DNA from 3 places in the Methylobacterium sp. NMS14P genome. Region 3 is predicted to be linked to each of the others. Evidence: predicted binding sites of a transcription regulator. Region 3 holds the regulator's gene; each other region holds the start of a gene.
The links. The regulator PhoB, encoded in region 3, activates phosphate uptake and scavenging genes when phosphate is short. The targets are predictions, from matches to a motif close to TGTCATNNANCTGTCAT.
Positions count from the first base shown of each region.

Region 1 (9,960 bases), 1.5 Mb from region 3:
CGTCCTCGCGGACGAGGAACATCTCCACCGCCAGCACGCCGACATAGTCGAGGGCGTCGGCGATCCGCCGGGCGATCTCGACGGCGGCGGCGCCCGTCTCGGCGGAGACGCCGGGCGCCGGCACCCGGGTCAGCGCCAGGATGTGGTCGCGGTGCTCGTTCTCGCAGAGGTCGTAGGCCGCGAAGCTGCCGTCGCGCCCGCGCGCGCCCACCACCGAGACCTCGCGCTCGAACGGCACGAAGCCTTCCAGGATCAGCGGCGCGCCGCCGAACTCGGCGAACAGCGCGTTGCGGTCGCCCTCGGCCCGCTCGCGCAGCATCCGCTGCCCCTTGCCGTCGTAGCCGAAGCGGCGGGTCTTAAGCACGGCCGGCAGGCCGATCACCTCGATCGCCCGGTCGAGGTCGTCGGGCGTGTCCACCGCCCGGAACGGCGCCGTCGGGATGCCCAGGCCGTTGATGAAGTCCTTCTCGGAGAGCCGGTCCTGCGTGGTCGAGAGCGCCCGCGCGTTCGGGTGCAGGGCGGCGTGCCGGGCCAGGACGTCGGCGGTGGCGTGCGGGATGTTCTCGAACTCGTAGGTCACGACGTCGACGCTGCGGGCGAAGTCCGCCAGCGCCGCGGCGTCGTCGTAGGCCGCGCAGGTGGTCCGGGCGGCCACGTCGAAGGCGGGGCTGTCCGCGTCGGGCGCGTAGACGTGCACCTTGAGACCGTAATCGGCCGCCGCGAGCGCGATCATGCGCCCGAGCTGACCTCCACCGACGATGCCGAGGGTGGAGCCGGGGCCGAGGATCCTGTCCGTCACGCGTTCTCTTCCGTCACCGGCCGTTCGGCCACCGAAGCGCTCTGGGCCGCGCGCCACGCCTCCAGGCGCTCCGCCAGGCCCGGGTCGGTCAGCGCCAGGACCGCCGCGGCGAGCAGGGCCGCATTGACGGCCCCGGCCCGGCCGATCGCCAGGGTCCCCACCGGGATGCCGGCCGGCATCTGGACGATGGAGAGCAGGCTGTCCTGGCCGGACAGGGCCTTCGACTCCACCGGCACGCCGAAGACCGGCAGGCGGGTCATCGCGGCCGCCATGCCGGGCAGGTGCGCGGCGCCGCCCGCACCCGCGATCACGACCTTGAGACCGGCCGCGACCGCGCCCTTAGCGAAGGCCACGAGCCGGTCCGGCGTGCGGTGGGCCGACACGATGCGCGTGTCGTACGGCACGCCGAGCGCGTCGAGCGTCTCGGCGGCATGACGCATGGTCGCCCAGTCGGACTGGCTGCCCATGATGATCGCGACCGGAGGAGGCGACGCCATCGTTGATCCCGGCAAAAGAGGGCGCTTACAGGCGGCGCGGGCCGGCGGCAAGGCGGGGCCCGAGGGCGTCCACCGGCATCAGGCGATGATGTCCGGCGTGAGCGCGTCCTCGATGTGATAGATGCGGTCGCGCAGCGTGAGCTTGCGCTTCTTCAGGCGCTGGATCTGGAGCTGGTCCCCGGCGACGCTGCGCTCCAGCGCCTCGATGGCGCTGTCGAGATCCCGGTGCTCCTCGCGCAGCCGCGCCAGTTCGCCCTGGAGGTCCGACTGCGCACCCTCACCCGCCTCGTCCGCCATCGTCACCTGAGAACCCGAAGACCGTTCGTCGCCCGAGAGCATGCGTCACGCTCCGGCGCCGGACAAGGCGGCGCGGTAAGCAATCATCAGACTTAGCAGCAGAAAACGCTTCGACAGGTCCGGCATCCTGTGCCAATCTCGGTGTGTCGAAACGATGACAGGAGAGTCGACTCATGTCGCTGCAGACGCATCTGAACCAACTCGCCCGGAAGCACGAAGCCCTCGAGCGCGAGATTCAGGAAGCGATCCACAGACCTTCGGCGAACGACCTCCACATTGCCGAGCTGAAGCGACGGAAACTCCTTCTCAAGGACGAGATCAACAAGCTCCAGGCAGGCAACGACACGTTGCACTGACGCCTGACACGTCCATCGGATAGCGAATTCAAGCTGAGAACCGCCGCACCGGGAGCCCCGGTGCGGCGGTTTTCTCATGGCGGGACCCGAGGCTCACCCGGGCGCGGCCGTCTCGCCCGTGGCCACTCCCGCGCGCGCGAGAATGGTCTACTCTGCGGGCCGCCGCCGGAGAGCGGCCCGCGAGGAAACGCCGAACCGATGACGAGAGCCAGCCTGCCGGGCCGCTACCCGGAGATCTACGAATCGGCCCGCCGCGACCCCGAGGCGTTCTGGCTCGGCGCGGCGCGGGCCCTCGACTGGGCGCGGTCGCCGGAGCGGGCCTTCGCGCCGGATTCCGGCCCCTACGGTCGGTGGTTCCCGGACGGCACCCTGAACGCCTGCCACAACGCGGTGGACCGCCACGCCGACGGCGCCCGGGCGGACCAAGTGGCGATTCGCTACGACTCGCCCGTGACCGGGACCAAGCGCAGCATCACCTACCGGGCGCTGCGCGACGAGGTGGCGGTGCTGGCCGCGGTGCTGGCCGACCTCGGCGTCGGCAAGGGCGACCGGGTGATCCTGTACATGCCGATGGTGCCCGAGGCGCTGTTCGGCATGCTGGCCTGCGCGCGGCTCGGTGCGGTCCATTCGGTGGTGTTCGGCGGCTTCGCGGCCAACGAGCTGGCGGTGCGGATCGAGGACGCGGCGCCGAAGTTGGTGCTCGCCGCCTCCTGCGGGATCGAGCCGAATCGCGTGGTCGCCTACAAGCCGCTCCTCGACGCGGCGATCGCGGCCTCGCGGCACAAGCCGAAGGCCTGCCTGATCCTCCAGCGCCCGCAAGGGCCCGCGACCCTCGTCGCGGGACGGGATCGCGACTGGGGCGAGACCGTCGCGGCGGCCCGGGCGGCGGGGCGGAGCGCGGACTGCGTGCCGGTCGCCGCCACCGACCCGCTCTACATCCTCTACACGTCCGGCACGACCGGGAAGCCGAAGGGCGTGGTCCGCGACACCGGCGGCTACCTCGTCGCCCTGGCCTGGTCGATGCCGAACCTCTACGGCGTCCAGCCGGGCGAGACCTACTTCTGCGCCTCCGACATCGGCTGGGTCGTCGGCCATTCCTACATCGTCTACGCGCCCCTGCTGCACGGCTGCACGACCGTCCTCTACGAGGGCAAGCCGGTGGGCACGCCGGATGCCGGCGCCTTCTGGCGGGTCGTCGCCGAGTACGGGGTCGCGTGCCTGTTCACCGCCCCGACGGCCCTGCGGGCGATCAAGAAGGAGGATTCCGCCGGCGCCCGCATCGCCGCGTACGACCTCTCGGCCTTCCGTAGCCTGTTCCTGGCGGGCGAGCGCGCCGATCCCGACTCGGTCGCCTGGGCCGAGCGCGTGCTGGGCCGGCCGGTCGTCGACCATTGGTGGCAGACCGAGACCGGCTGGCCGATCGCCGGCAACCCGATGGGCCTCGGCCTCCTGCCGGTGAAGCACGGCAGCACCTGCGTGCCGATGCCGGGCTATCAGGTCGAAGTCCTGGACGAGGGCGGCAAGCCGGTTCCGGCGGGGACCATGGGCACGATCGCGATCCGCCTGCCGCTCCCGCCCGGGTGCCTCCCGACCCTCTGGGGCTCGGACGACCGGATGCGGTCGAGCTACCTCGCCACCTTCCCGGGCTACTACGACACCTCGGATGCCGGGGTGATCGACGGCGACGGCTACATCACGGTCCTGGGACGGACCGACGACATCATCAACGTCGCGGGCCACCGCCTGTCCACCGGCGGCATGGAGGCGGTGCTGGCGAGCCACCCGGACGTGGCGGAGTGCGCGGTCATCGGCATCCGCGACGCGCTGAAGGGGGAGGTGCCCTGCGGGTTCGTGGTGCTCAAGGCCGGCGTCGCCCGGCCGACCGAGACGATCGAGCGGGAACTCGTCGCGAAGGTGCGGGACGAGATCGGCCCGGTGGCGGCCTTCAAGCTGGCGCTCACCGTGCCGCGGCTGCCCAAGACCCGGTCGGGCAAGATCCTGCGGGCGACCATGAAACGCATCGCCGATCACGAGCCCTGGACGATGCCGGCGACGATCGACGACGCGGCCGCCCTCGACGAGATCGGCGACAGCCTGAAGGACCGGGGCATCGGCGCGGCCCAGTAGGCCGCCGGACCGCGCCGATGGAGGGCTGACGGGTCGTCGCGACCCGCTTCAGTCCGCGTCGGCGCCGTCGTCGTCGGGGTCGATATCGACCGTCGGCGCCGGTCGCGTCGCGTCGGGTAGGTAGGCGCCCGGGGCCGGACCGGTGGCGACCGAGGCCGGCAAGCGCCGCGCGTTCGGCTCGGACGGGATCAGCGTCGCGGTAGCGGCCACGAGGCCGGCGAGGGACCGGACATCGTCCGGCTGACGCGGATCGCGGGAGATCAGCGCCGCTTCCTGCTGGAGGCGCAGGTTGCAGGCCTGCGAGGGCAATCCGCCCTGCGGCGTGCAGGCGTCGTGGCGCGCGCAGGCCGCGTCGAGGGCGTCGATCGGCGGGAGCGGCGCGTTGTTGCCCGGCCCGCAGTAATTGCCGTGGATCAGCATCTTGGGTCCGCCGAAGGCGGCCGGCTGGGCCTGCGCCGCGCCCGCGAGGGCGGCGCAGCCGGCGGCCAGGACGAGCGGTACGGCGAGTCTGGTGAGCATCATCTGGACCTCGGGCGATCTCGCCCCCTCAGGCGGTTCGCGTCGATTGCCGCGATGCGGCGACAGGCGTGGAAACGGGCAGCTACATCCGCAAGTTCCCGCAACGCCCGCCCGCAGAGGTGCTCTGCCGCACTGCACTGGCCGCCGCGCCCGTCCTGGGCCACAGTGGCCCTTCCACCAGGAGTTGCCGATGACCGCTCGCCTCTTCGAACCGCTGACGCTCGACGCACTCACGCTCGAGAACCGCATCCTCGTCGCGCCGATGTGCCAGTACTCTGCGCGGGACGGCGAGGCGACCGACTGGCACATGATGCACCTCGGCCAGCTCGCCATGTCGGGGGCGGGCCTGCTGACCCTGGAGGCCACCGCGGTCTCCCCGGAGGCACGAATCACTGCCTGGGATCTCGGCCTCTACAACGACGGCTGCGAGCGGGCACTGGGCCGGGTGCTCGACGCCGTGCGCGAGTACGCGCCGATCCCGGTCTGCATCCAGATCGCCCATGCCGGCCGCAAGGCCTCGAGCGAGGCCCCATGGGCCGGCGGCCAGCAGATCCCGCCTGAGCACGCCTACGGCTGGCGCACCGAGGCGCCCTCGGCGGTCGCCCACGGGGAGGGCGAGGTCCCGCCCCACGCCCTCGACGCCGCCGACCTGAAGCGCGTCCGCGACCAGTTCGTGGCCACCGCCAGGCGGGCCGTGCGCCTCGGCATCGAGGCCGTGGAGCTGCACGGCGCCCACGGCTACCTGCTGCACCAGTTCCTGTCGCCGATCGCCAACAAGCGGACGGACGCATACGGCGGCAGCCTCGCGAACCGCATGCGCTTCCCCCTCGAGGTCTACGACGCGGTGCGGGATGTCGTCCCCGCCGGCAGCCCGGTCTGGCTGCGGGTCTCGGCCACCGACTGGGTCGAGGACGGCTGGGACCTCGACGAGACCATCGAACTGGCCCAGGCCCTGAAGAGGGCCGGGTCGCCGGCGCTGCACGTCTCCACCGGCGGCGTCTCGCCGAAGCAGGCGATCAAGCTCGGGCCGGGCTATCAGGTGCCCTACGCAGAGCGGATCAAGGCCGAGACCGGGCTCACTACCATCGCGGTCGGGCTGATCACCGAGGCACAGCAGGCGGAGACGGTCCTGCAGGAGGGCCGGGCGGACGCGATCTCGCTCGCCCGCGCCATGCTGTACGATCCGCGCTGGCCCTGGCACGCCGCCGCCGAGCTCGGAGCCCGGGTGCGCGCGCCCAAGCAGTACTGGCGCTCGCAGCCGCGGGAGTACAAGGACCTGTTCAAGGACACGGCCTTCGGCCAGCGCTGAGGACGGCCGCCGCGCGGAGGGTCCCGGGGGGCGGCGCACGAGCCGCCGCGGACGTCTTCCCTCTGACCGAAGCGTCATTCCGGGGCGCCGCGAGCGCGCCCGGGATCTCGAACTATCTCAGGTGCCGAAGCGCGGCGCCCCGGGCGAGCCCGGGACCCGGGTTCCGCCGCGCGGCCCCGGGATGACGGCTCGGACGTCGCGGAAGCCGGCCCGATCGGTCAACGGGATCGAGAGCCAAGCTCTCTGCCGCCACGGAAGCCCGGAACTGCCCCTCAGCGTGGCAGAGCCCCGACCAAGGGTCCGAGAGGGCGGCTGATATCCGAGCGGCCGAGGTTCGGCGCGTAGAGGCTGGAGACCGAGCCGTCGAGGAACAGGGCGTTGCGGCAGCCGAGATCGTCGCGGAACAGCCGCGCGAAGGCCCCGAAGGTCACCGGGCGCTCGGAGATCGCGAAGATCGCCACGTGACCGTCGCCGGGCACGCCGACGCCGTTCCGGATCTTCTGGCTCGGCCCGTCGGCGGCGATCTTCGGGTGGACCTGCCCGTCGATCACCAGCATCGGCCCGGACTGCGTGGCGAAGTCCGGCCGGATCTTCGCCCGCAGGTAGCGGGCGGTGTCGATCACCCCGGCGCGCTCGCCCTTCACCCAGAAGATCCCGTTGGGCTTCAGGTGGAAATTGCCCGGCCCGTCCGCCGTGGAGACGCGCTTCAGCTCGTGCCCGTCCTCGACGTAGAGGCCGACCGGCGCCTGGTCCTTGTCGTACATGCCGGCATTCATCGCGAAGGCGAGGCGGCCGCCCTGCTTCTCGGCGAGGGTGCCGAGGGCGCCGTAGGGCTTGCCGTCGTCCTGGAGCCAGAACATCCGCAGCCGCTGTTTCCGGAGGTCGATGGTGCAGACCGTGAAGGTCTCACCCTGCGCCTCGACCGCCCGGCAGGGCTCGGCGGCGGCCGGAGCGGCCGCCCGGGCCGGGGCCGCGAGGGCGAGCAGCACGATCAACAGGGCGTGAGCCGGGCGCAGCATCATCATTCAATCCATGCCGATCGGAGGCCGCGATTCGGGGACGGCGAAGCTCGATCGGCGCGCCCTTCGCTCCGGAAAGCGGCGAATTTCGTGTCCGCGCCGCGCCGGGATGCGTCTGTACGATGTCGGGATGGGGCCGGGTGCGTCTCGCGGCCGCGCGCCGCGGGCGTGGCTGGACCGTTTTGCCGGTTCAGGCGTTCTTAGCCGTAGAGGGCGTGTTTCCACGGAGATGACGTGATGAAGGGTGCAGTGCTCGGCTCGACCCTGCTGGCGGCGGGTGCTCTGGCCTTGGCGCCGGCCAGCGCGGACGCGCGCGGTTTCGGCGGCGGCGGATTCCATGGCGGCGGCTTCGGCGGCGGCTTCCACGGTGGCGGCTTCGGCGGCGGCTTCCGGGGCGGCGGGTTCGGCGGGTTCCGCAACGGCGGTTTCGGCGGCGGCTTCCGCGGCGCCGGCTTCCGTCCGGGGGGCTTCGGCTACGGCCGCGGCTTCTACGGCCGGGGCTACGGCTATCGCGGTGGCTACGGCTACGGGCTCGGCGGCCTGGGTCTCGGCGTCGGGCTCGGCCTCGCGGCCGGCGGTCTCTACGGCGGCTACGGTGGCTACGGCTACCCGGGCTACGGCTACGGCTACGGCGGCGGCTACGCCCCCGTCGGCTACGGTTACGGCGGCGATTACGGCTACGGTGGCGGCTGCTACACGGTCCCGCGGGTGCGCTGGACTCCCTACGGCTACCGCCGGGTGCTGGTCGAGCGCTGCTACTGAGCGCCGATCGACCGCGAAAAGAACGGGACAGGCCGCCTCCGGGCGGCCTTTTCCTTGCGCGTTCCTTGCGTGACCCGCCGCATCGTTGGACAGCTCAACCCGGGACGCTGATACTGGTATCGGGCGGCGGGAGGCGGTGATGAGTTCAGCAACCGGACAGGGGCCCACGGGCGTGGACGCGGTCGAGATCCGCGACGCCAGCCTCACCGCCTTCTACCGATCGATGACGCCGCCCGAGCGGCACACCTTCTGGGCCTGCGCCGCCGGCTGGTGCCTCGACGGCATGGACTTCATGATCTACCCGCTGGTGATCGGGACGATCATGGCGCTGTGGCACGTCGATGCCGGCACGGCCGGGCTCGCCGCCACGGTGACGCTGCTGGCCTCGGCGCTGGGCGGCTGGCTCGCGGGCTTCGTCGCCGACCGGATCGGCCGGGTGCTGACCCTGCAGATCACGATCCTCTGGTTCTCGCTGTTCTCCCTGCTCTGCGCCTTCGTGCAGAACTTCGAGCAGCTCCTCATCGCGCGGGCACTGCTCGGCCTCGGCTTCGGCGGCGAGTGGGCGGCCGGCGCGGTGCTGATCGGTGAGACGATCCGCGCCGAGTATCGCGGCCGGGCGGTGGGCTCGGTCCAGTCCGGCTGGGCGATCGGCTGGGGCCTCGCGGTCCTGTCGCAGGCGGTGCTGTTCTCGGTCCTGCCGCCAGAGACCGCGTGGCGCTGGATGTTCGCGGTGGGCGCCCTGCCGGCGCTGCTGGTCTTCTACCTGCGCCGCTACGTGAAGGAGCCGGAGGTCGCCGCCGAATCCCGCGCCCGGGCCGCCGCCACGGGCGACCGGCCGCAGATCTGGGAGATCTTCTCCGGTCCGATCCTCAAGACCACCCTGCTCGCCTCCCTGGCGGCGGCGGGCTGCCAGGGCGGCTACTACGCGATCACCACCTGGGTGCCGCGCTTCCTGACCACCGAGCGCCACCTGTCGATCGTGTCCTCCACCGGCTACCTCGCGGCCCTGATCATCGGCTCGTTCACCGGCTACCTCGTGGGCGCGTGGCTCGCCGACCGGCTCGGCCGGCGGCCGCTCTTCCTGATCTTCTCGCTGGGCGCCATCGCGGTGATCGTCGCCTACACGCAGATCCCGCTGTCGAACGGCGTACTCTGGGTGCTGGGCTTCCCGCTGGGCTTCTTCGCCTCCGGCTACTTCTCCGGGATGGGCGCGTTCCTGACCGAACTGTACCCGACCCGCCTGCGCGGCTCGGGGCAGGGATTCTGCTACAATTTCGGCCGCGGCATCGGCGCGCTGTTCCCGGCGCTGGTCGGCTACCTCGCGGAGCGCGCCGGCCTCGCCTCCGCCATCGCGATCTTCGCGGCCGTCGCCTACGGGATCTTCTTCCTGGCGGCCTTCGCGCTGCCGGAGACGCGCGGCAAGGTCCTCCACGCGGATTCCTGATCATGCCCGAGATCCGAGACTGCCCCGCCCCCGACCCGCATCCGGAGGGCCCGACCCGCTTCGCCGTGCCGGACGGCGCGGTCGACACGCACGCCCACGTCATCGGCCTGCCGCCGGACTATCCCCTGGTGGCCGACCGCAGCTACACGCCCCCGGCGGCGCCGGCCGAGCGGTACCTCGCGATGCTCGACGGGACCGGCATGGCCAACGGCGTGCTGATCCAGGTCAGCGTGCACGGCACCGACAACCGGCTGATGGTCGAGACGCTGCGCGCCCACCGGCGGCGCCTGCGTGGCGTCGCGGTAATCCCGCTCGGCCTGCCCGACGCGGAGCTCGCCGCGCTGAAGGAGGCCGGCGTGGTCGGCCTGCGCCTCAACGTCCTGTTCGGCGGCGGGGTCGGGCTCGAGGCGGTCGAGTCCTACGGGGCGCTCGCCCGCGAGATGGGCTGGCACCTCCAGTTCCTGCTCGACGCCCGGGAGCTGCCGCCGATCGCCGGCCGCCTGTCGCGGCTGCCCGTGCCGCTGGTCTTCGACCATATGGGCCACATGCCGACCTCGGCCGGCCTGGACCATCCGGGCTTCGAGGCACTGCTCGGCCTCGTCGCCGACGGCAACTGGGTGAAGCTCTCGGGCGCCTTCCGGGATTCCGTCACCGGGCCGCCCTACGCGGACACGATCCCGTTCGCGCGGGCGCTCAACGACGCCGCGCCGGGACGCTGCCTCTGGGGCTCGGACTGGCCGCACGTGGCCGCCTGGGACGGGCCGCCGCGGACGCGGGAGCTCCTCGACCTGATGGCCGACTGGGTGCCGGACGCGGACCGACGCCGGATGG
Region 1 covers NZ_CP087106.1:1,184,274-1,194,233, forward strand. The annotation lists gene LOK46_RS05575 (5-(carboxyamino)imidazole ribonucleotide synthase) at 1-799, opposite strand, end outside; gene purE (5-(carboxyamino)imidazole ribonucleotide mutase) at 796-1,296, opposite strand; gene LOK46_RS05585 (YdcH family protein) at 1,375-1,635, opposite strand; gene LOK46_RS05590 (YdcH family protein) at 1,767-1,949, shown strand; gene LOK46_RS05595 (propionyl-CoA synthetase) at 2,148-4,076, shown strand; gene LOK46_RS05600 (hypothetical protein) at 4,125-4,598, opposite strand; gene LOK46_RS05605 (NADH:flavin oxidoreductase/NADH oxidase) at 4,786-5,904, shown strand; gene LOK46_RS05610 (phosphodiester glycosidase family protein) at 6,177-6,926, opposite strand; gene LOK46_RS05615 (hypothetical protein) at 7,161-7,685, shown strand; gene LOK46_RS05620 (MFS transporter) at 7,825-9,129, shown strand; gene LOK46_RS05625 (amidohydrolase family protein) at 9,132-9,960, shown strand, end outside.
Region 1: the regulator PhoB is predicted to act here: its motif matches at 1,737-1,753, upstream of LOK46_RS05590 (YdcH family protein).

Region 2 (9,960 bases), 2.3 Mb from region 3:
CCGCGGATGTGCCCGTCCCGGGTGTGGATCTGCGAGGCCTGGGAGAAGCTCGCGAGCTGCTTGTGGGTCGACTGCGTGGCGACGATGCCCGGCGAGGTCTCGTCGAGGCCGGTCAGCCCCATGGCGAAGCGGCGGGCGTAGAGCGGGTGGAACTTCATGAAGCCCGCCCAGGCCTCGTCGAACAGGATGTAGTCGCAGAGGTGGCCGATCTTCTCCAGGATCTCCTGAGCGTCGTAGATCGTGCCGTCGTAGGTGCACTGCTCGATCACCGCGACGCGGAACGGCCGCTCCCGGCGCCACGCCTCCGGATCGGTCACCAGCGGGTTGCGGCGGATCTTCTCCCGGATCCGGGTCTCGTCCAGGGCCTCGTGGAAGATCGGCCCGATCAGCCCGTAGGCGTTGCGGTCCGTCTCCAGGAAGATCGGGATGCCGCCGCCCAGGAACAGGGCGCCGTGGTGGGCCGCCTTGTGGTTGTTGCGGTCGAACAGGACGAGGTCGTCCTCCGCCACCAGGGAGGACAGGACGATCTTGTTGGAGGCCGAGGTGCCGTTCAGGACGAAGTAGGTCTTCTCCGCCCCGAAGATCTTGGCGGCCTCCTTCTGGGCCTTCAGCGCCGGGCCCTCGTGGGTCAGCAGGTCGCCGAGGTCGAGGACCGAGTTGTCGAGATCGTCGCGGAAGATCGCCTCGCCCAGGTGCTCCACGAAGATCCGGCCGATCGGCGACCGGTTGTAGAAGATGCCGCCGTTGTGGCCCGGGCAGGTCCAGAGCTGGTTGCCCTTCTCGGCGTAGTCGACGAGCGCGCCGAAGAACGGGGTCTTGAGGGTCTCGGCGTACTGCGTGACCCGGCTGACGAGGCCGCGGGCGATGAATTCCGGCGTCTCCTCGGCGAGGAAGATGTAGCCGTCGATGAAGTCGAGGAGCTCGACCGGGATGTCCTCCAGCCGCTTGCGGCGGACCATGATGACGATCGGCATCTCCAGGCCGCGCCGGCGCATCATGTCGATGAGGGCGGCGGCCTTGCCGTCGAGGCCGCGCTTGCCCCAGTCGACCACGAGGCAGCCGACCGCCGCGTCGGTCTGGACCGCGATGGCCGCGTCCTCGACGCGCCGGGCGCGCACCACCTCGAAGCCGCGCTGCTCCACGGCCGCCACGATCTGGTTGACGCGCGCGCCCTCGAGATCGTCCGGGTCGAAGGCCGGGGCGCACATCAGGACCGTGAAGCGACGGTGGAAGTCCATGGAGCCCTCTCTGGCCTCGGATGCAGCGGGTGGCTTTCCGGCCCGTCTGCGACGATTGCATGACAGAGCGCGCGGCGGGCGGTCGCGGTCCGGACGAAACACCGTGAACCGGGCCGGCCACGACCGCCGCGCCGTCAGGATCGGCCGCGGGTCCCCTCTCCCGTGCGGGAGAGGGACAGGGCGAGGGGTGAGACCTCACCGGACGAGGCTCCCCCTCGAATCGCGTCGATCGGGTGCCTGATCCCGGAGCCCCTCGTCCCTCACCCCAACCCTCTCCCGCACGGGAGAGAGGGACCATCACGGCGCGCGGCGCCGCTCCCAGACGGCCGGGTTGACCAGACCGCCCGGCCGCCGGCCGGCGAGGACGTCGACCACGCGGGTCGCGGCGGTCTCGGCGGTGCGGATCAGGGCCGCCCCGGTGGAGCCGCCGACATGGGGCGTCAGGATCGCACGGGGCTGGCGGGCGAGGGGGTGGTCGACCGGCAGCGGCTCCTGGGCGAAGACGTCGAGCCCGGCGCCCGCGATCGTGCCGGCCTCCAGCGCCTCCACCAGGGCCGCCTCGTCGATCAGGCCGCCGCGGCTGGTGTTGATCAGGAAGGCCTCCCGCCTCATCCGGGCGAGCTGGTCCCGGCCGATCAGGCCGCGGGTGCCCGGGGTCAGCGGCACGTGCAGGGAGACGATGTCGGCCTCCGCCAGGAGCGCGTCGACCGACGGCGCCCGCAGCGCGCCGGCATTGGCGAAGTCGACGTCCGGGCGGCTCGGGCCGTAGGCCAGCACCCGCAGCCCCAGGGCGGCGGCGAGCCGGGCGGTCGCCTGCCCGATCGCCCCGAAGCCGACGAGGCCCAGCGTCAGGCCGGCGAGCTCGATCAGCCGGGCGGTGAACTTGAAGCTGTCGTCGCCGGCCCGGACCGAGCGGTCGGCCTCCGGCAGGGCCTTGGCCAGGGCGAAGATCAGCGCCAGCGTCTGCTCGGCCACCGAGACGGCGTTGGCGCCGGGCGTGTTGACCACCGCGATCCCGGCCCCGGTCGCCTCGGCGGTGGCGACGTGGTCGGTGCCGGTGCCGTGCACGCCGATCACCCGCAGGGCCGGCGCCGCCGCGATGGCGCGGGCCGGGAAGCCGGTGTTGCGGGTGATGACGGCGACGCAGTCGGCGACCTCGCGGGCCAGCGTCTCGGGATCGGTCCCGCTCGCCGGGCGCGGCTCCAGCCCGGCCGCGCGCAACCGGTCGAGGCCCGCCGCGTGGATCGGCTGGACGATGAGGCACGGACCGGTGATCACGGGGAAAACCTCTGCACTAGAGGAGGGGTGACGGGCACGTTTCGCGCCGGGCCCGTCTAGGCGGGGCGGGCGACCCTGGCAACCGGGGCCCCAATCTCCGCGGCGCGGCCGCCGGGCAGCGCTCCCGCGGGCCGCGCCGAGATCGGGCGGCCGCGCGCCCCGGTGGTCCGATCGGGCGCGCGATCCACCGGAAATCGGGACCGGATCGGGCCTCGACAGCCCGCCCGGTCCGGCAATCCCGGCCGCGCGCCTCGGCCGGGATACGGCCCGGCCTTCCGTGAAATCGCCGCGGCGATCGCGCGAAAATGGTCGCAGCATTGATAAACGAGATGTCTTGAAATAAATACTGACACATTCTTCGATAAATATCGAAGATCTCAGGTCGATGCGGCGCGAGCAGGATAGAATTGTAATTAATCCAAATGTATTTTTGACACATGTAGAGATATTTGCTGCCTTGCTCCGTGATTCGGAGCCTTCGTCACGACAATGCGGTCCCACGACTTCTCAGTACCTGTTTCCGCTCGGCGCCGGCGCCGGCGCCGGCGGCGCGCGGCCCGGCCGGTTCTCCCGATGGCCGTCCTGCTGGGCTTCGTCGGGTCTGGGCTGCACGCCGCCCGCGCGGAGGAGACCGGCGCCGGCCGGGACGTCCAGCTCGACGAGCTCTCGGTCGCGAGCGCGGCCGCGCCGCGCGGCCCGGTTCCGGCCTATGCCGGCGGTCAGGTGGCGCGGGGCGGGCGCCTCGGCCTTCTGGGCGATACCGAGACCCAGAAGGCGCCCTTCAGCATCGCCAGCTACACCGACACGCTCATCCGGGACCGGCAGGCGCGGACGGTGTCCGAGACCCTGGTCCTCGACCCGTCGGTGCGCGCCACCCAGACCACGGGGGCGCCGTTCGACTCCTTCTCCATCCGGGGCTTCCCGACCAACGAGAACACCAGCGGCGAGGTCGCCTTCGACGGGCTCTACGGCATCGCCCCGAGCTTCCGCATCTTCACCGACTACGTGGAGCGCATCGAGGTCCTGAAGGGGCCGTCCGCCGCCCTCACCGGGGTGTCGCCGAACGGCGCGGTCGGCGGCGTGGTCAACATCGTGCCGAAGCGCGCCGGCGCGGACCTGACCCGCGTCACCCTGGATTACGGCTCGTCCGCCTGGGGCGGCAGCCAGGTCGACGTCGCCCGCCGCTGGGGGCCGGGCCGGGAATGGGGTGCCCGGGTCGTCGGCAGCCTGCACGGCGGCGCCACGCCCTTCGACCGCCAGACCGAGACGACCGGCGTCGGGGCCCTGGCCCTCGACTACCAGGGCGACCGGTTCCGCGCGTGGCTCTACCTGCTGGCGCAGACCGACCGCTTCGACGCGCCGCTGCGCCCGTTCCTCCTGCGGGCCGGCGTGCCCGTGCCGCGGGCGCCCGACGGTCGCCTGAACCTGACCCAGCCCTGGGAGTACTCGGACGTCGACGATCGCGGCGGCCTGCTGCGCACCGAGTACGACCTGACCGATCAGGTCACGCTGTTCGCGGATGTCGGCGGCGGGCAGACCGGGGTGGAGCGCTACTTCCAGTCGGCGCCGACGATCCTCAACGGACGCGGCGACACGACCAGCACGCCGCAATTCTACGCGCTGGGCGTCGACCGGCTCACCTACGACGGCGGCGTCCGGGCCCGCTTCGAGACCGGATTCATCCGCCACGCCCTGACGGTGCAGGGCTCCGTGTACGACGAGGCGACGGGACGGCGGTTCTCGCCGGGCCGGGGCGCCTACCTGTCGAACCTCTACGCGCCGGCCCTCGTCCCGTACATCGCGCCGATCTACGGCGTCGGCCGGCCCCGCCTGTCCGACAGCACCCTGTCGGGGATCGCGGTGGCCGACACGCTGTCGGCCCTCGACGAGCGGATCCTGCTGACCCTGGGCGTGCGCCGCCAGCGCGTGGAGGCGCACAACTACCTGTCGAATGTCGGCACGCTCACCTCGTCCTACGACAAGAGCGCCACGACCCCGATGGTCGGCCTCGTGGTGCGGCCCTGGGACACGGTCTCGCTCTACGGCAACTACATCGAGGGCCTGAGCCGCGGCGACGTGGCCCCGGCGGTGGCGACCAATTCCGGAACGATCCTGGCGCCCTACGTGGCCCGGCAGGTCGAGGCGGGCGTGAAGCTCGATCTCGGCCGGTTCGGGGCCACGCTCGGCGCCTTCCGGATCACGAAGCCCGCGGGCGAACTCGGCCCGCAGGGGCGCTTCGCGGCGACCGCCGAGCAGCGCGTCGGCGGGCTCGAGCTGAGCCTGTTCGGCGAGCTCACCCCGCAGGTGCGGGTGGTCGGCGGCGTGACCCTGCTGGACGGACGCCTCGTCCGGACGGCGCTCGCCGCCAATCGCGGGCACCGGCCGATCGGCGTGCCGGAGGTCCAGGCGAGCCTGGGCGCCGAGTGGGACCTGCCCAGGTTGCCCGGCCTGACGCTCAACGGCGCGGTCATCTATACCGGGCGTCAGTTCGTCGACCTCGCGAACACCCAGGCCCTGCCGGACTGGGCCCGCCTCGACCTCGGCCTGCGCTACACGACCCGCGTCGCCGAGCGGCCGACGACCTTCCGGGCCAGCGTCCTCAACGTGACCGACGCGCGCTACTGGACGGGGGTCGCCTCGTTCGGCACCTTCTTCCAGGGCGCGCCGCGCACCTACCTGCTGTCGATGGCGGTGGATCTCTGAGCCGGGCCGGCACGGCCGCGCCGGGCCTGCCGGGCCGCGCGATGTTTCACGGGAAACATTTTCTTAACCCTGAGCGGCGACCGCGCGGGACCGGCAGGCTGTTGCACTGGCGCCGTCGCGGCGCGGCGCCGGCCGGGTTACCACCGGTCCGGCATGACGACATCGAGCTGGCGCACCCTCCGCAACGTGCAGGCCCGGGCGCGGCTGGAGAAGGCCCTCCCGGCGGTCTTCCCGGCGCCGGTCCTGCAGCACGCCCTCGCGCGGCCGCTGATCCCGCCGACGCCGCGGCTCGCCGTCGAGAGCTACTGGCGCAACCACATCCTCCGGGCCGACCGCCTCGCCCGGGCGCTGGCGGCCCGCTCCGGGACACCGGAGGGCTGGACCTGGCAGCTCGGCGGCGCGGGCCGGGCCGGGAGCTTCCGCCTGCCGCCGGCCCCCTTCCGCCATCCGGCCTTCGCCCGCGGGCGGGGCGCCTGCTGCATCTGCGGCCAGCCGGTCTACCGGTTCGGCTGGCACCGGGATCTCTGGGCGCGCGGTGCGCCCAACACCAATGCCGGCTGGCACGCGGCCTGTGTCGCGGCCTGGAAGTTCTGGATCGCGCCGCACGCCCAGGTCCGGGCGCTCAAGCTTCGCCAGCGCCACCGCTGCACCACCACCGGCAAGCGCCTGCTGAAGACCGCCGAGGTCGACCACCTGCTGCCGCTCTACCGGGTCTGGCGGGAGCACCGCGACGCGCCCTGGCCGGAGCTCCTCGGCTACTGGGGCGCGCCGAACCTGCGGGTGGTCAACCGCGCCGCCCATGTCGACAAGTGCCGCGACGAGGCGGCCGAGCGCTCCCGGACCGTGCAGCTCGGCCGTTTCCGCGTGGTCGAGGACGAGTCCGGGTTCAGCGTGGTCGAGGAGGAGTGACCGGCCGGCTCAGCCGTCCAGGGCCTGGAAGGCCCGCGACAGGTCGGCCAGCAGGTCGGCTTCCGCCTCCAGGCCGACCGACAGGCGTAGCAGCCCGTCGGTGATGCCCGCGATGGCGCGCGCCTCCGGGTCCATCGCCGCGTGCGTCATGGTCGGGGGATGGGCGATCAGGCTCTCGACGCCGCCGAGCGACTCCGCCAGCGTGAACACCCGCAGGGCCTCCACGAAGGTCTTCACCGCCGCGCGGCCGCCGGCCAGCTCGAAGCTCAGCATCGCCCCGAAGCCCGCCTGCTGCGCCTTGGCCAGGGCGTGCCCCGGATGCGTGGGCAGGCCCGGATAGTGGACCCGGGATACCGCCGGATGGGCGTCGAGGAAGGTCGCCAGGGCGGCGGCGTTGCGCTGCTGCTGCTCCACCCGCACGAACAGGGTGCGCAGGCCCCGGAGCGTCAGGTAGGCGTCGAGGGGCGAGCCGGTGACGCCGATCGTGTTCGCCCAGGCGGCGAGGTCCTCGCCCATCGCCTTGTCGGCGGCGATCACGGCCCCGCCGATCACGTCGGAATGGCCGTTCAGGAACTTGGTGGTGGAGTGGACGACCAGATCGGCCCCGAGGGCGATCGGCTGCTGCAGGGCGGGCGACAGGAAGGTGTTGTCCACCACGGCCAGCGCGCCGGCCGCCTTCGCGTCCGCGGTGATGCGCCGGACATCGACCACGCGCATCAGCGGGTTGCTGGGCGTCTCGATCAGAACGACCTTCGGCCCCTGGGCCAGGGCCGCCGCCAGAGCGTCCGGGTCGGTCTGGTCGACGAAGGCGACGCGGTAGTGGCCCCGGTCCGCGCGGAAGCTGAGCAGGCGGTGCGTGCCGCCGTAGCAATCGTGCGGTGCGACCAAGAGATCGCCGGGCCGCAGGCTCGACAGGGCGAGGTCGAGGGCCGCCATGCCGCTCGCCACCAGGACGGCGCGGGCGCCGTCCTCGAGCTTGGCGATCGTGTCGGCCAGCGCGTCCCGGGTGGGGTTGCCCAGGCGCGAGTAATCGTAGGGGCCGGGCTGCTCGAAGGCCGGAAACTTGAAGGTCGTCGACAGGTGGATCGGCGCGATCACCGCGCCGAAGGCCGCGTCCTGGGCCACGCCGTTGGCCGCCGCTACGGTACGGGCCGCTAATCCCTCTGACATCGCCTCGTCCTCCACGCAGAGATCGCCGCCGGGTCCGATCCGGCCGGGCGTTCTTTATGGAGAACGGATCAGACTTTCAAGAGAACGATGCGGCGGTCCCGGCGGTGCGGCGTCGGGCGCGGCCGACCGCCAGGGCGCCATGCTGGCGAAGACCCCGTCCCGACGGACCAGCGCGTGCAGCAGCGCCGCCGCCAGATGCGCGAGGATCACGGCGAACAGCCCGTAGGCCAGCGCGGTGTGGACCCGGCGCAGGGCGGCGTACAGCATCGGGTCCTGCGGCAGGATCGGCGGCAGGACCAACGGGCCGGCGAGGACGACGGGATAGCGTGCCGCCGACAGCATCGCCCAGCCGATCAGCGGCATGGCCAGCATGAGGCCGTAGAGCAGGATGTGCGAGCCGTGGGCGGCACGCTTCTGCCAGCCCGGAAGATCCGCCGGCAGCGGCGGCGGCGCGTGCCGCCGGCGATTCGCGAGTCGGAGCCCGGCGAGCAGCAGGATCAGGATCCCGAGCGGCCGGTGCAGGGCCACGAGGGCGCCGTAGTCGGCGAGCGAGGTCACCATGGCGACGCCGATCAGCAGCATCGCCAGGATCAGCCCCGCCATGGTCCAGTGGAGCAGGCGCGCGGGCCGGTCGAAGCGGGCGGTCTCCGTCACAGGGCGGCTCCGTGGATCGCGGCGCCGGTCACGGCGCTCGGCGTCTTGGCCTCGCCGGACCGGCGGGTGACGGATTGCGCGTAGGCCGCCGACCGGGCGCTCAGCAGCGGGTCGTCGCTCGGCGCGATGCCGTCCGGCAGCACCAGCGGATCGAAGTTGATGTCCCGGCAGGTGGCGGCGGCCTCCGGCGTCGCCGCCGTGAGGGTCAGGGTGCCGACGTCGACCGTCTCGCGGTCGGCGGGCCAGGGCCGCGTCGCGTCGGCGGTCGGGTCGCCGGCCTGGCCGAGCGTGACGTTCAGGTGCCAGTGCCGCGGGCCCTGCGCGAGCTGCGCGGCGAGCGCGTCGAACAGGGCGTTCGCGTCGAACAGGGCGTTCGCGTCGCCCGGCGCGGCGTCGGTCGCCGGCGCCGGATCGGGGACGAGGGCCCAGCGCACCGGCCGGGTGCCGCCGTCCGCGGCGACGAACCGGAAGGCGTTCAGGCTCCAGTAGGTGCTGTCGGCGAAGCCCGCGGTCACGGTCCGGGCCTTGATCAGCGCGGCGGCCTTCGCGCTCTCCGTGTGGTCCGCGAAGAAGGCCTTCAGGCGCGCCGGGTCCGGCTTGCCGGTGGCCGGATCGGGCTTGGCCGCGAGGAGCTGCGCGTAGAAGGCCTCGGGCGTGCGCACCGGAAAGACCGGGATGTTGTTCATGCCGGTGCGCCACTCCTCGCCGTCCGGCAGCCGGAAGCGCAGGGCGAGGCTGCGCACGGTGGCGGCGGCGTCGGCCGCGTAGGGCTGGCCGCCGGCCAGCGCCATCCGCCCCTCGACCGGTGTCACGCGTCCCGCCGCGAACACGCCCGCCTTCGACAGGCGCGCCCCCGCGCCGCTGCCCGTGAAGCGGCCCGCGACGCACATCCCCTTGGCGTGATTGCGCCGGAAGCCGGGATGCGGCCCGTTCACCTGCTCGAACCGGTCGACGATCCGGGCCGGCGTGAGCAGGCCTGGCGAGAGCCAGCCGCCGGCATACGCGAAGGTGCCGGCGGTCCCGGCCAGCACCGCGCCGATGGCGGACAGGCGCAGGAGCAGCGCGCCCCCGGTCATGCCGGGGGGCGCGCCCGTGAGGTCGTGCAGCAGCGTCATCGAATCCCTCGGGATCGGCCACGATGACGCCTATTCGCTCGCCCGCCGCGGCGGTTTCAGGCGGCGCGCGTCTCGCGCAGCGCCGGAGGCCGATCGCCCGTTTCGACCGGTGCGGCGGCCCGCACACCGTCGGCCTCCTGCGCCAGGGTGCGGGCGAGCAGGCCGGCCCGCCCGGCCCACAGGTCCCGCTCGTCGCGCAGCGCCTCGAGACCGTCCTCGGACGCGGCCAGCGCGACGCGCAGGGCGTCGATCTCCGCCCGCAGGTCGGTCGTGCGCTGCCGCTCGCTCGCCAGCGCCGCCTTGAGCACGCTGAGGGCGGCCTCGGTCGCGCCGCGCGTCCCGATCGGCCGGCGCGGGGCCGGCTCGGCCGGCGGCGCCCGGTCCGGCGCGACAGGCGGCGGCGCGGCGACCGGCGGCGCGGGTTCCGGGCGCAGCCGCGCGATCTCGGCGCGCACCTGCGCGACGTCGAGCCCGGACACCGCGCGCGGCTCGGGCCCGCTCTCCGCCGGGACGGGTGCGGCGGCGGTCTCGACGGCCGGGAGGCCCTCCTCCTCGAGAACGAGGCCGTGCAGCATGGCGAAGACCCGGTCGCCGTCGAGCCGCGCGAGGTCGAACCCGCTCTCGGTCGCGAGGCCGCTGAAACGGGCCTGACCGCTGCGCGACGCGCCCACGAACGCCATCGACCAGTTCGCGAAGCCGCGGCTCTCGGCCGGGCCGCACTGCAGGACCGTGACGTCGTCGTGCCGCAGGTCGCGCTGGATCCGCTCGAAGGTCGCCTCGACGCCCCGCCGCGGGCCCTCGAGCACCTGCGCGAAGGCGCCCGCGTTGAACATCAGGGCGCCGGTCACGTCGAGCGCGGCGTTGTTCCGCCGGGACGCGTCCAGGATCTGCCG
Region 2 covers NZ_CP087106.1:4,985,290-4,995,249, forward strand. The annotation lists gene LOK46_RS23665 (Orn/Lys/Arg decarboxylase N-terminal domain-containing protein) at 1-1,238, opposite strand, end outside; gene LOK46_RS23670 (hydroxyacid dehydrogenase) at 1,536-2,516, opposite strand; gene LOK46_RS23675 (TonB-dependent receptor) at 3,090-5,219, shown strand; gene LOK46_RS23680 (hypothetical protein) at 5,373-6,128, shown strand; gene metB (cystathionine gamma-synthase) at 6,138-7,298, opposite strand; gene LOK46_RS23690 (cytochrome b) at 7,353-7,952, opposite strand; gene LOK46_RS23695 (catalase family peroxidase) at 7,949-9,067, opposite strand; gene LOK46_RS23700 (BLUF domain-containing protein) at 9,124-9,960, opposite strand, start outside.
Region 2: the regulator PhoB is predicted to act here: its motif matches at 1,287-1,303, upstream of LOK46_RS23665 (Orn/Lys/Arg decarboxylase N-terminal domain-containing protein).

Region 3 (9,960 bases):
ACCGGCCTCGTCACGGTGGTACCGCTCGCCGAATCGACGCCGGAGGCCTGGATCGGCGCCAACCTGCGGCGGGATCAGGTGCTCGGCTACGATCCCTGGCTGCACACGCCGGACGGTCTGGCGCGCCTGGAGCGGGCCGTGACCCGCGCCGGCGGTACGGTGCGGGCGGTGCCGAACCTCGTCGACGCGGTCTGGGCCGGGCGGCCGCGGCCGCCGGCCGGGCCGGTGGTGGTCCACCCGGACGCGCTGTGCGGCGAGGCGTCCGCCGACAAGCTCGGCCGGATCCGGGCGGCGCTCGCCGAGGGCGGCTGCGACGCCCTGGTGATCTCCGACCCGCACAATCTGGCCTGGGCTTTCAACCTGCGCGGGTCCGACGTCGCCCACACGCCCCTGGCGCTGGGCTACGCCATCCTGCCGCGCGAGGGGCTGGCGCGGCTGTTCCTCGTCTCGCCGAACGTCGATCCGGCCCTGCGGGCCGCGCTCGCGCCGATCGCCGAGATCCTGACGCGGGCGGACCTGGACGACGGGCTGGCGTCCCTGGCGGGCGCGCGCGTCCGCCTCGACGCGGCGACCGGCGCCGTCGCCCTGAAGGAGAAGATCGAGGCTGCCGGCGGCACGGCCGATGTCGGCAAGGATCCGATCACCGGCATGAAGGCGGTCAAGAACGCCGCCGAGATCGCGGGTGCCCGCGCCGCCCATGCCCGGGACGGGGCGAGCGTCGCGCGCTTCCTCGCCTGGCTCGACGGTGCGGCCGCGGCCGGCGGCCTCACCGAGATCGCCGCCGTCGAGGCGCTGGAGGATTTCCGGGCCGCGGGCGGCGACCTGCGCGAAGTCTCGTTTCCCACCATCTCGGGGTCCGGGCCGAACGGCGCGATCGTCCATTACCGGGTCAGCCGCGCCACCGACCGGACGGTCCGGCCGGGCGAGCTGTTCCTGATCGATTCCGGGGCGCAGTACCCGGACGGGACCACCGACATCACCCGCACGGTCGCGGTCGGCGCGCCGAGCCCGGAGATGCGCGACCGCTTCACGCGGGTGCTGAAGGGTCACGTCGCCATCGCCCGGGCGGTGTTCCCGGTCGGCACGACCGGCGCCCAGATCGACGCCTTCGCGCGGGCGCCGCTCTGGCAGGCCGGCCTCGACTTCGACCACGGCACCGGTCACGGCGTCGGCGCCTTCCTGTCGGTGCACGAGGGGCCGCAGCGGATCGCCAAGACCGGCACGGTGGCGCTCGAGCCCGGCATGATCCTGTCGAACGAGCCGGGCTACTACGCGCGCGGCGCCTACGGAATCCGGATCGAGAACCTCGTCCTGGTCGAGACCCGGACGATCGCGGGCGGCGAGCGCCCGATGCTGGGCTTCGAGACGCTGACGCTGGCCCCCTACGACCGCCGGCTGATCCGGCCGGACCTGCTCGAACCCGGGGAGCGCACCTGGATCGACGCCTATCACGCCCGGGTGCGCGAGACCCTGGCGCCCGGGCTCGACACCGCGACGCGCGACTGGCTGGAGCGGGCGACGGCACCGCTGGAGGGGTGAGCCGCACGCACGCGACCCCGGACGGGACCCCGGACGCGACCCCGGACGCGACCCCGGACGCGACCCCGGACGCGGTCCATGGTAAGACCCGGCGCCACGGAAACGCCCGCGCCGGGCCCGACGCGCCGCGCGTGAAACCGCGGCCGCCCCGCGCGCGAAGGGACAGCATGATCCGCCGCCTCGCCATCCTGATCCTGGCCCTCGCCGCGAGCCTCTCGGCCGCCGCGGCGCAGGGGTTCCCGCAGGGCTTCCGCACGCCCGCGGACCTCGTGCGGGCGAGCCTCGTGGCCGAGCCCGCCGCGGTCGCCGGCGCGCAGCCGTTCACGCTGGCGGTGCGGATGCAGATCAAGCCCGGCTGGCACGTCTACTGGCGCAATCCGGGAGATTCCGGCCTGCCTCCGGAGGTGACCTGGACCCTGCCGGCCGGCTTCAACGCGAGCGCGATCCGCTGGCCGGCGCCGGAGCGCATCCCGATCGCGACGCTCATGAACTACGGCTACGAGGGCGAGGTCACGCTCCTCGTCCCGGTGACGCCGCCGCCGAGCCTCGACCCGGCGGACCCGGTGCGGATCCAGGCGAAGCTGACCTATCTCGTCTGCGAGACCGAGTGCGTGCCCGGCTCGGCCGACCTCGCCCTGACCCTGCCGGTGGGCAGGGCCGAGCCGGACCCGGCCAACGCCGCGCTGTTCGCGCGCGCCCGCGCCGCGCTGCCCGTTCCGGCGCTCTGGCCCCTGCGCCTGTCGAGCCAGGGCGACACCCTGCGCCTCGATTTCGCCGCGACCGGCCTCAAGCCCGAGGCGGTCCGGAACGCCGCGTACTTCCCGTACGCCGAGACGGCGATCGACAACGCCGCCGCGCAGGTGATGGCGGTCGACGAGACCGGCCTGCACCTGACCCTCGCCCGGAGCAGCCCGACCGATCCGGTCCCCTCCACTCTGCCCGGCGTCCTGACGGTCGACGAGGTCGACGCCGCCGGGACCCGCCGGCTCGCCTTCGCGTACGGCGACGAGCCGGTGCTGCCGGCCGCCGCGGCGCCGGCCGCGACCGCGCCGCCTGCGACCACGCCGCCTGCGACCACGCCGGCCGCCGCCGACTTCGACGCGCTGACGCTGGCAACCGCCGCGGCCTTCGCCTTCCTCGGCGGCCTGATCCTCAACCTGATGCCCTGCGTCTTCCCGGTCCTGTCGATCAAGGTGCTGGGCCTCGTGCGGCACGCGGGCGAGGGGCCGGCCCGGCTGCGGCTCCACGGCCTCGCCTACACGGCCGGCGTCCTGGCGAGCTTCCTGGCGCTCGCCGCCGCGCTGATCGGCCTGAAGAGCGGCGGGGCCGCGATCGGCTGGGGGTTCCAGCTCCAGTCGCCCGCCATCGTGGCGGGGCTCGCCTACCTGCTGTTCGCGATGGGCCTGAGCCTCTCCGGCGCGGTCCATGTCGGCGGCCGGCTCGCCGGCCTCGGCGACGGCCTCACCCGCCGCGGCGGCCTGAGCGGCTCCTTCTTCACCGGCGTGCTCGCCACCCTGGTGGCGACGCCCTGCACGGCGCCGTTCATGGGCTCGGCGGTGGGCTTCGCGCTGACCCAGAGCGCCGGCGTGGCGCTCGCCGTCTTCGCCAGCCTCGGGCTCGGCCTCGCCCTGCCCTTCCTGCTCCTGACGCTCTGGCCGCCGGCCCTGCGCGCGCTGCCGCGGCCGGGCGCCTGGATGGAGACCCTCAAGCAGGTCCTGGCCTTCCCGGTCTACGCCACCGTGGCGTGGCTGATCTGGGTGCTGGCGCAGCAGGTCGACCCGCGCGGGCTGCTGGCGGCGCTGATCGGCCTCGTCCTCGTGGGCTTCGCCGCCTGGGCCTGGGAGCACGGCCGCGCCGCCCCGCCCCGGGCCGGCCGGATCGCGCAGGCCGCCGCGGCGCTGGCGCTGGCCGCCGTCGGGGCCCTCGCCGTCACCCTGCCCCGGGACCGCGCCGCGCCGGCCGCGCAGGCCGCCGCCGACGGGGTCGAGCCGTTCACGCAGGCGCGCCTCGACGCCCTGGTCGACGCGCACCGCCCCGTCTTCGTGGACATGACCGCCGCCTGGTGCATCACCTGCGCGGTCAACGAGGCGACCTCGCTCAACACCAGGGCGGTGCGGGCCGCGATGGCCGAGCGCGGCGTGACCTACATGAAGGGCGACTGGACCAACCAGAACCCCGAGATCACCCGCCTCCTCGAGAAGCACGGGCGGAGCGGCGTCCCGCTCTACCTGCTCTACACCGGGACGGGAGAGCCCCAGGTGCTCCCGCAGATCCTGACCGAGGGGACGGTGCTGGCGGCGCTGGAGGCGGTGCCGGCCGCCGCGGGCCGGAGCGCGGCGCTGGCGCGCTGAGTCCCTGAGGGGGGACGCTGAATATCGGCGCGCCCGTCCCACCGTCATCGCGAGCGAAGCAACCCAGCAGCGCCACGCTCACCGGCGTCCCGCCGCCCCGGGTCGCTTCGCCGCGCTCGCGATGACGGCGCGCCGGAGCGATGTCCTATCCGGACGGCCCGTGAGGCCGCCTCAGGCCTCGAGCGAGAAGGTCTCGTCGAAGGCGTAGCCCGAGCCGCGGACCGTGCGGATCGGGTCGGTCTGTCGCGGGCCGTTCAGCGCCTTGCGCAGCCGCCCGACATGGACGTCGACGGTACGCTCGTCGATGTAGACGTCGTGGCCCCAGACCCCGTCGAGGAGCTGCTCGCGGGAGAAGACCCGGCCCGGCGCCAGCATCAGGAACTCCAGGAGCCGGAACTCCGTCGGGCCCAGATGCAGCTCCTCGCCGCCGCGGCGGACGCGGTGGCCGGTGCGGTCGAGCTCCAGGTCGCCCGCCGCCAGCCGGTCCGAGACGTGGGCGGGCTTGGCCCGGCGCAGCAGCGCGCGGATCCGGGCGAGCAGCTCCGGGACGGAGAACGGCTTGACGATGTAGTCGTCGGCGCCCGTGCCGAGACCGCGGACGCGGTCGCCCTCCTCGCCCCGGGCGGTGAGCATGATCACCGGCAGGCGCTCGGTCTCGCGGCGCGCCCGGATCCGGCGGCACAGCTCGATCCCCGAGAGGCCGGGCAGCATCCAGTCGAGCAGGACGAGGTCCGGGATCCGCTCCGCCAGGAGCAGCTCGGCGTCGTCGCCGCGCGCCGCCGAGTCCACCAGGAAGCCCTCGGCCTCCAGGTTGTAGCGCAGCAGCGTGGTCAGGGCCTCCTCGTCCTCGACGATCAGGACTTGCATGCTCACGTTCGAAGACTCGTTCTACCGGCGGTCCCGCGGAAGGTGCAGGAGGCGCCGCCCTGCCTCAACCTGCACGGAGAGTGACCCCGGCCGCGCCCACAGGAAGGCGCGGGAGCCGGGGTCGGGGGCTCACGGCGCCTGGATGCCGTCCACCGTCGCGTAGTTGGACGCGTCGTTCTTCGGCCGGTCACCCGCCAGGGTCTCGCCCGTGGCGAGGTAGTGGATCGTCTCGGCGATGTTGGTGGTGTGGTCGCCGATGCGCTCGACGTTCTTGGCGCAGAACAGGAGATGCGTGCAGAACGAGATGTTGCGCGGATCCTCCATCATGTAGGTCAGCAGCTCGCGGAACAGCGAATTGTACAGGGCGTCGATCTCGCCGTCGCGCTCCCAGACGTCGTGGGCCGCCTTGACGTCGCGGCTCGCGTAGGCGTCGAGCACGTCCTTGAGCTGGGCCTCGGCGAGGTCGCTCATGTGCCGCACGCCGAGCACGATCTTCTGGGCCGGCGCCTGGTCGGAGATCGCCACCACGCGCTTGGCGACGTTCTTGGCGAGGTCGCCGATCCGCTCGAGGTCGCCGGAGACGCGGATCGCCGAGATGGTCTCGCGCAGGTCGATCGCCAGGGGCTGGCGCCGGGCGATCAGCAGCACGGCGCGCTCCTCGATGTCCCGCTGCAGCGCGTCGAGGCGCTTGTCGGCGAGGATCACCGCCTGGGCGAGCGTGTCGTCCCGGCGCACGAGGGCGTCGGTCGCCTCCGCGGTCATCTTCTCGGCCACGCCGCCCATCTCCGAGATCGAGCGACGCAGGTTCTCCAGGTCGGTGTCGTAGGAGGTGACGATATGGCCGGGCATGGTGGATCCTTCGATGGGTCCCGGGAACGGCGCGCCGGGGCGGCTTGCGGGGACTTGCCGGCGCGCCCGGGGCGCCGACCGGCAGGTCCCGGGACCGGAGCCTCCGGTCAGACTAGCCGAAGCGGCCGGTGATGTAGTCCTGTGTGCGGCGTTCCGTCGGGTTCATGAACATCCGGTTGGTCGGACCGAACTCGACGAGCTGCCCCAGATACATGAAGGCGGTGAACTGCGAGATGCGCGCCGCCTGCTGCATGTTGTGGGTGACGATCACGATGGTGAACTCGTCTCGCAGCTGCTCGATCAGCTCCTCGATGCGGCCGGTGGAGATCGGGTCGAGGGCCGAGGTCGGCTCGTCGAACAGGATCACCTCCGGCTTCTGCGCCACGGTCCGGGCGATGCACAGGCGCTGCTGCTGGCCGCCCGACAGGCCGGTCCCCGCCTGCCGGAGCTTGTCCTTCACCTCGTCCCAGAGGGCAGCCTTGCGCAGGGATTCCTCAATCCGGCCGTCCAGCTCGGATTTCGGCAGCTTCTCGTAGAGGCGCAGGCCGAAGGCCACGTTGTCGTAGATCGACATCGGGAACGGCGTCGGCTTCTGGAACACCATGCCGATCCGCGAGCGCAGCTCGTTCAGGTCGACGGAGGGGCTGAGGATGTTCTCGCCGTCGAGCAGGATCTCGCCCTCGGCCCGCTGCTCCGGGTAGAGGCTGTAGATCCGGTTGAAGCAGCGCAGCAGGGTGGACTTGCCGCAGCCGGACGGCCCGATCAGCGCCGTCACCTGCCGGTCGTGGAAGTTGAGATTGACGTCCTTCAGCCCGTGGAAGCTGCCGTAGTAGAAGTTCAGGTCCTTGACGGCGATCCGCACGGGGCCGCCCTCTTCGGCGCGGTTGCGGTTCAGCTCGACCGTGGGGATCGCGGAGGCGGCGTTCATCGTCGTGTCCTCGAAGGGGGGCTCAGCGCGAGATCTGCGGCTTGATCACGAGGCGCGCGATGATCGACAGCGCCAGAATGGTGGCGGTGATCAGGAGCGCGCCCGCCCAGGCGAGGCCCTGCCAGTTCGGGTAGGGCGAGAGGGCGAACTGGTAGATCATCACCGGCAGGTTCGCGACGCCGCCCATCAGGTTGGCCGAGAACCAGGAATTGTTGTTGAGCGCGGTGAACAGCAGCGGCGCGGTCTCGCCGGCGATGCGGGCGAGCGCCAGGATGATGCCGGTGACGATGCCCGCCGAGGCCGCCCGCCAGGTCACGCTCATGATCACCGTCGAGGGCGGCGCGCCGAGCGCCGCGCCGGCCTCCCGCAGGGTGCCGGGGACGAGGCGCAGCATGTCCTCGGTGGTGCGCACGATCACCGGCACGGCGATGATCGCGAGCGCCACGCCGCCGGCCCAGCCCGAGTAGGTGCCCATCGGCCGCACCATCAGGGTGTAGACGAACAGGCCGATCAGGATCGACGGCGCCGAGAGCAGGACGTCGTTGAGGAAGCGGATCAGGGCGGCCAGCTTCGAGCCGCGCCCGTACTCGGCCAGGAAGGTCCCGGCCATGACGCCGACCGGCGTGGCGATCAGGATGCCGATCCCGGTCAGCACGACGCTGCCCAGGATGGCGTTGGCGATGCCGCCGCCCTCGGAGCCGGGGCCCGGGGTCGGGTTGGTGAACAGGGCCGGCGTGAAGCCGCGCACGCCCTGGACGATCAGCATCACCAGGATCGAGCCGAGGACCAGGGCACCCACCACGGTGGCGCCGGTGCAGGCGATGCGCAGTGTCCGGTCGGCGACGCGGCGCCCCTGGCGGACCCGGCCGGGGCGGCGCTGGGCGGTGGCGGCGATCGTGCTGGAGGAAACCATCGCGCGTGCTCCTCAGGCGGCCTGGACGCGGCGCGTCAGCAGCCGGGCGATGATGAGCACCACGAAGGTGATCACGAACAGGATGCAGCCCAGAGCCATCAGCGCGTTCAGCTGGAGGCCGTCCGCCTCGTTGAACTCGTTGGCGATGCGCGACGCGATGGTCGAGCTGGGGTCGAAGATCGAGGCCGAGAGCCGGTTGGCGTTGCCGACCACGAAGGTCACCGCCATCGTCTCGCCGAGCGCCCGTCCGAGGCCGAGCATGATCGCGCCGATGATCGAGACGGCCGCCTGCGGCACCAGCACGTGGCGCACGACCTCCCAGGTGGTGCAGCCGATCCCGTAGGCGCTCTCGCGCAGCACGGTCGGGATCTGGTCGAGCATGTCGCGGGCGATCGAGGCGATGAACGGCACGATCATGATCGCCAGGATGATCCCGGCGGTGAACACGCCGACGCCCGACGGCACCCGGGCGTAGAACAGCGTGCCGACGATCGGCATGCCCTCCACGAGGTTCGAGACCGGGATCTGGATGTAGCGCGCGAAGAGCGGCGCGAACACGAACAGGCCCCACATGCCGTAGATGATGCTCGGCACGGCCGCGAGCAGCTCGATCGTCATGGCGACCGGCTTGCGGGCCCAGCCCGGGCAGAGCTGGGTGAGGTAGACCGCGATGCCCAGCGAGACGGGCACGCCGATCAGCAGGGCCAGGAACGCGGAGGCGACGGTCCCGATCACCGCGACCAGGGCGCCGTACTGCTCGGTCCCGACGTTCCAGGCGCTGGAGGTCAGGAAGCCGAAGCCGAACTCGCGGAAGGCGGGCCAGCCGCCGTACAGGATCGAGCCGAGGATGCCGGCGAGCACGAGCAGCACCAGCAGGGCCGCGCCGTACGAGCAGGTCCGGAACAGGGTGTCGAGGCTCCGGCTCGGCGCCTTCCGCGCGGTCGCGGAACGGGTTCGGCCGAGGGCGATCGATTCGGTCAAAGCGGGCATCCGCGGTTCTCTGCGAAGGGTGGCGTGGTAGCGCGGTGCGTTCCCGGAAGCGAGGGAGGAGGTTCCCACCCCCTCCCCGCCACGCTCACATGTTGAAGACAGGCTTTCCGTCCTTGCCCTTCACGTCCTTCCACTCCTGGTGGATCAGTTCGACGACGTTGTCCGGCAGCGGGACGTAGTCGAGGTCGGTGGCGAGCTTGTCGCCGTTCTTGTAGGCCCAGTCGAAGAACTTGAGCACGGCGGCGGACTTGGCCGGGTCGGCGGCGTCCTTGTGGACCAGGATGAAGGTCGCGGCCGTGATCGGCCACGCCTCCTCGCCCGGCTGGTTGGTCAGCGAGATGCCGAAGCCCGGGGTCGCCTTCCAGTCGGCGCTCGCCGCCGCGGCCTGGAACGCCTTGTCGTCGGGCTGCGGGTACTTGCCGGCCTTGTTCTGCAGCAGGGCGTAGGAGAGCTTGTTCTGCTTGGCGTAGGCCGACTCGACGTAGCCGATCGCGTTCGGAACCTGCTTCACGGTGGCGGTCACGCCCTCGTTGCCCTTGCCGCCCTGACCGACCGGCCAGGAGATCGTCGTGGCCGCACCGTACTCCTTCTTCCAGGGCTCGGAGACCTGGGACAGGTAGGTGGTGAAGATGTTGGTCGTGCCCGACGCGTCGGAGCGGTAGACCGGGGTGATGTTGGCGTCGGGGAGCTTCAGCCCGTCATTGAGCTTGGCGATGCGCGGATCGCTCCACTTCGCGATCTTGCCGGCGTAGATGTCGGCCAGCACGTCGCCGGTGAGCTTCAGCTTGCCCGGCTCGATCCCCGGGATGTTCACCACCGGAACGACGCCGCCCATCACGGTCGGGAACTGGACGAGGCCGTCCTTGGTCAGCTGCTCGGGCTTCAGGGGCGCGTCGGTGGCGCCGAAATCGACCGTCTTGGCCTGGATCTGCTTGATGCCGCCGCCGGAGCCGATCGACTGGTAGTTGAGGCCCGAGCCGGTCTCCTTGCGATAGGCCTCGGCCCACTTGGAGTAGACCGGGAAGGGGAACGTGGCGCCGGCGCCGGTGATATCGGCGGCGAGCGCCGCGGACGCCAGCTGAACCGTCGCGAGGCCGACGGCGAGCGCGTAAGCGAAGGGTCTCAAAGGAATCTCCGTTGCCGTCGGGCTTGAGCCTGCGCTGCCCCGCCGGCGAGCCCGTGCCCGCGGCAGAGCTCTGCGGCCGATCTTCCGAAGAGACCCAGCGCCGGCCGCCCGATGGCCGGGCGGTTACGACAAGTAGATGACACCGGGATGACACGCGGGGTGACGCGCGGGGTGATGCGCGGGGTGATGCGCGGGGTGACGCGCGGGATGCCATCGCGCTTCGCCCGGGCGCGGCACGGTTCCGGGCTCTCGCGCGTTCCTCTCCACCAGGAGCAGCAGCCGGCAGCAGAAGGACGCGCGGATCGTGGGCGGCGACGAGGTGGATGCGGCGACGGAATCCGATCCGGCCTGGCTGGCCCTGCACGCCGAGCGGGAAGCCGTGGAGCGGGCCCTGGCG
Region 3 covers NZ_CP087106.1:2,639,243-2,649,202, forward strand. The annotation lists gene LOK46_RS12585 (aminopeptidase P family protein) at 1-1,539, shown strand, start outside; gene LOK46_RS12590 (protein-disulfide reductase DsbD family protein) at 1,707-3,890, shown strand; gene phoB (phosphate regulon transcriptional regulator PhoB) at 4,062-4,757, opposite strand; gene phoU (phosphate signaling complex protein PhoU) at 4,887-5,606, opposite strand; gene pstB (phosphate ABC transporter ATP-binding protein PstB) at 5,719-6,534, opposite strand; gene pstA (phosphate ABC transporter permease PstA) at 6,557-7,447, opposite strand; gene pstC (phosphate ABC transporter permease subunit PstC) at 7,460-8,437, opposite strand; gene pstS (phosphate ABC transporter substrate-binding protein PstS) at 8,523-9,563, opposite strand; gene LOK46_RS12625 (hypothetical protein) at 9,868-9,960, shown strand, end outside.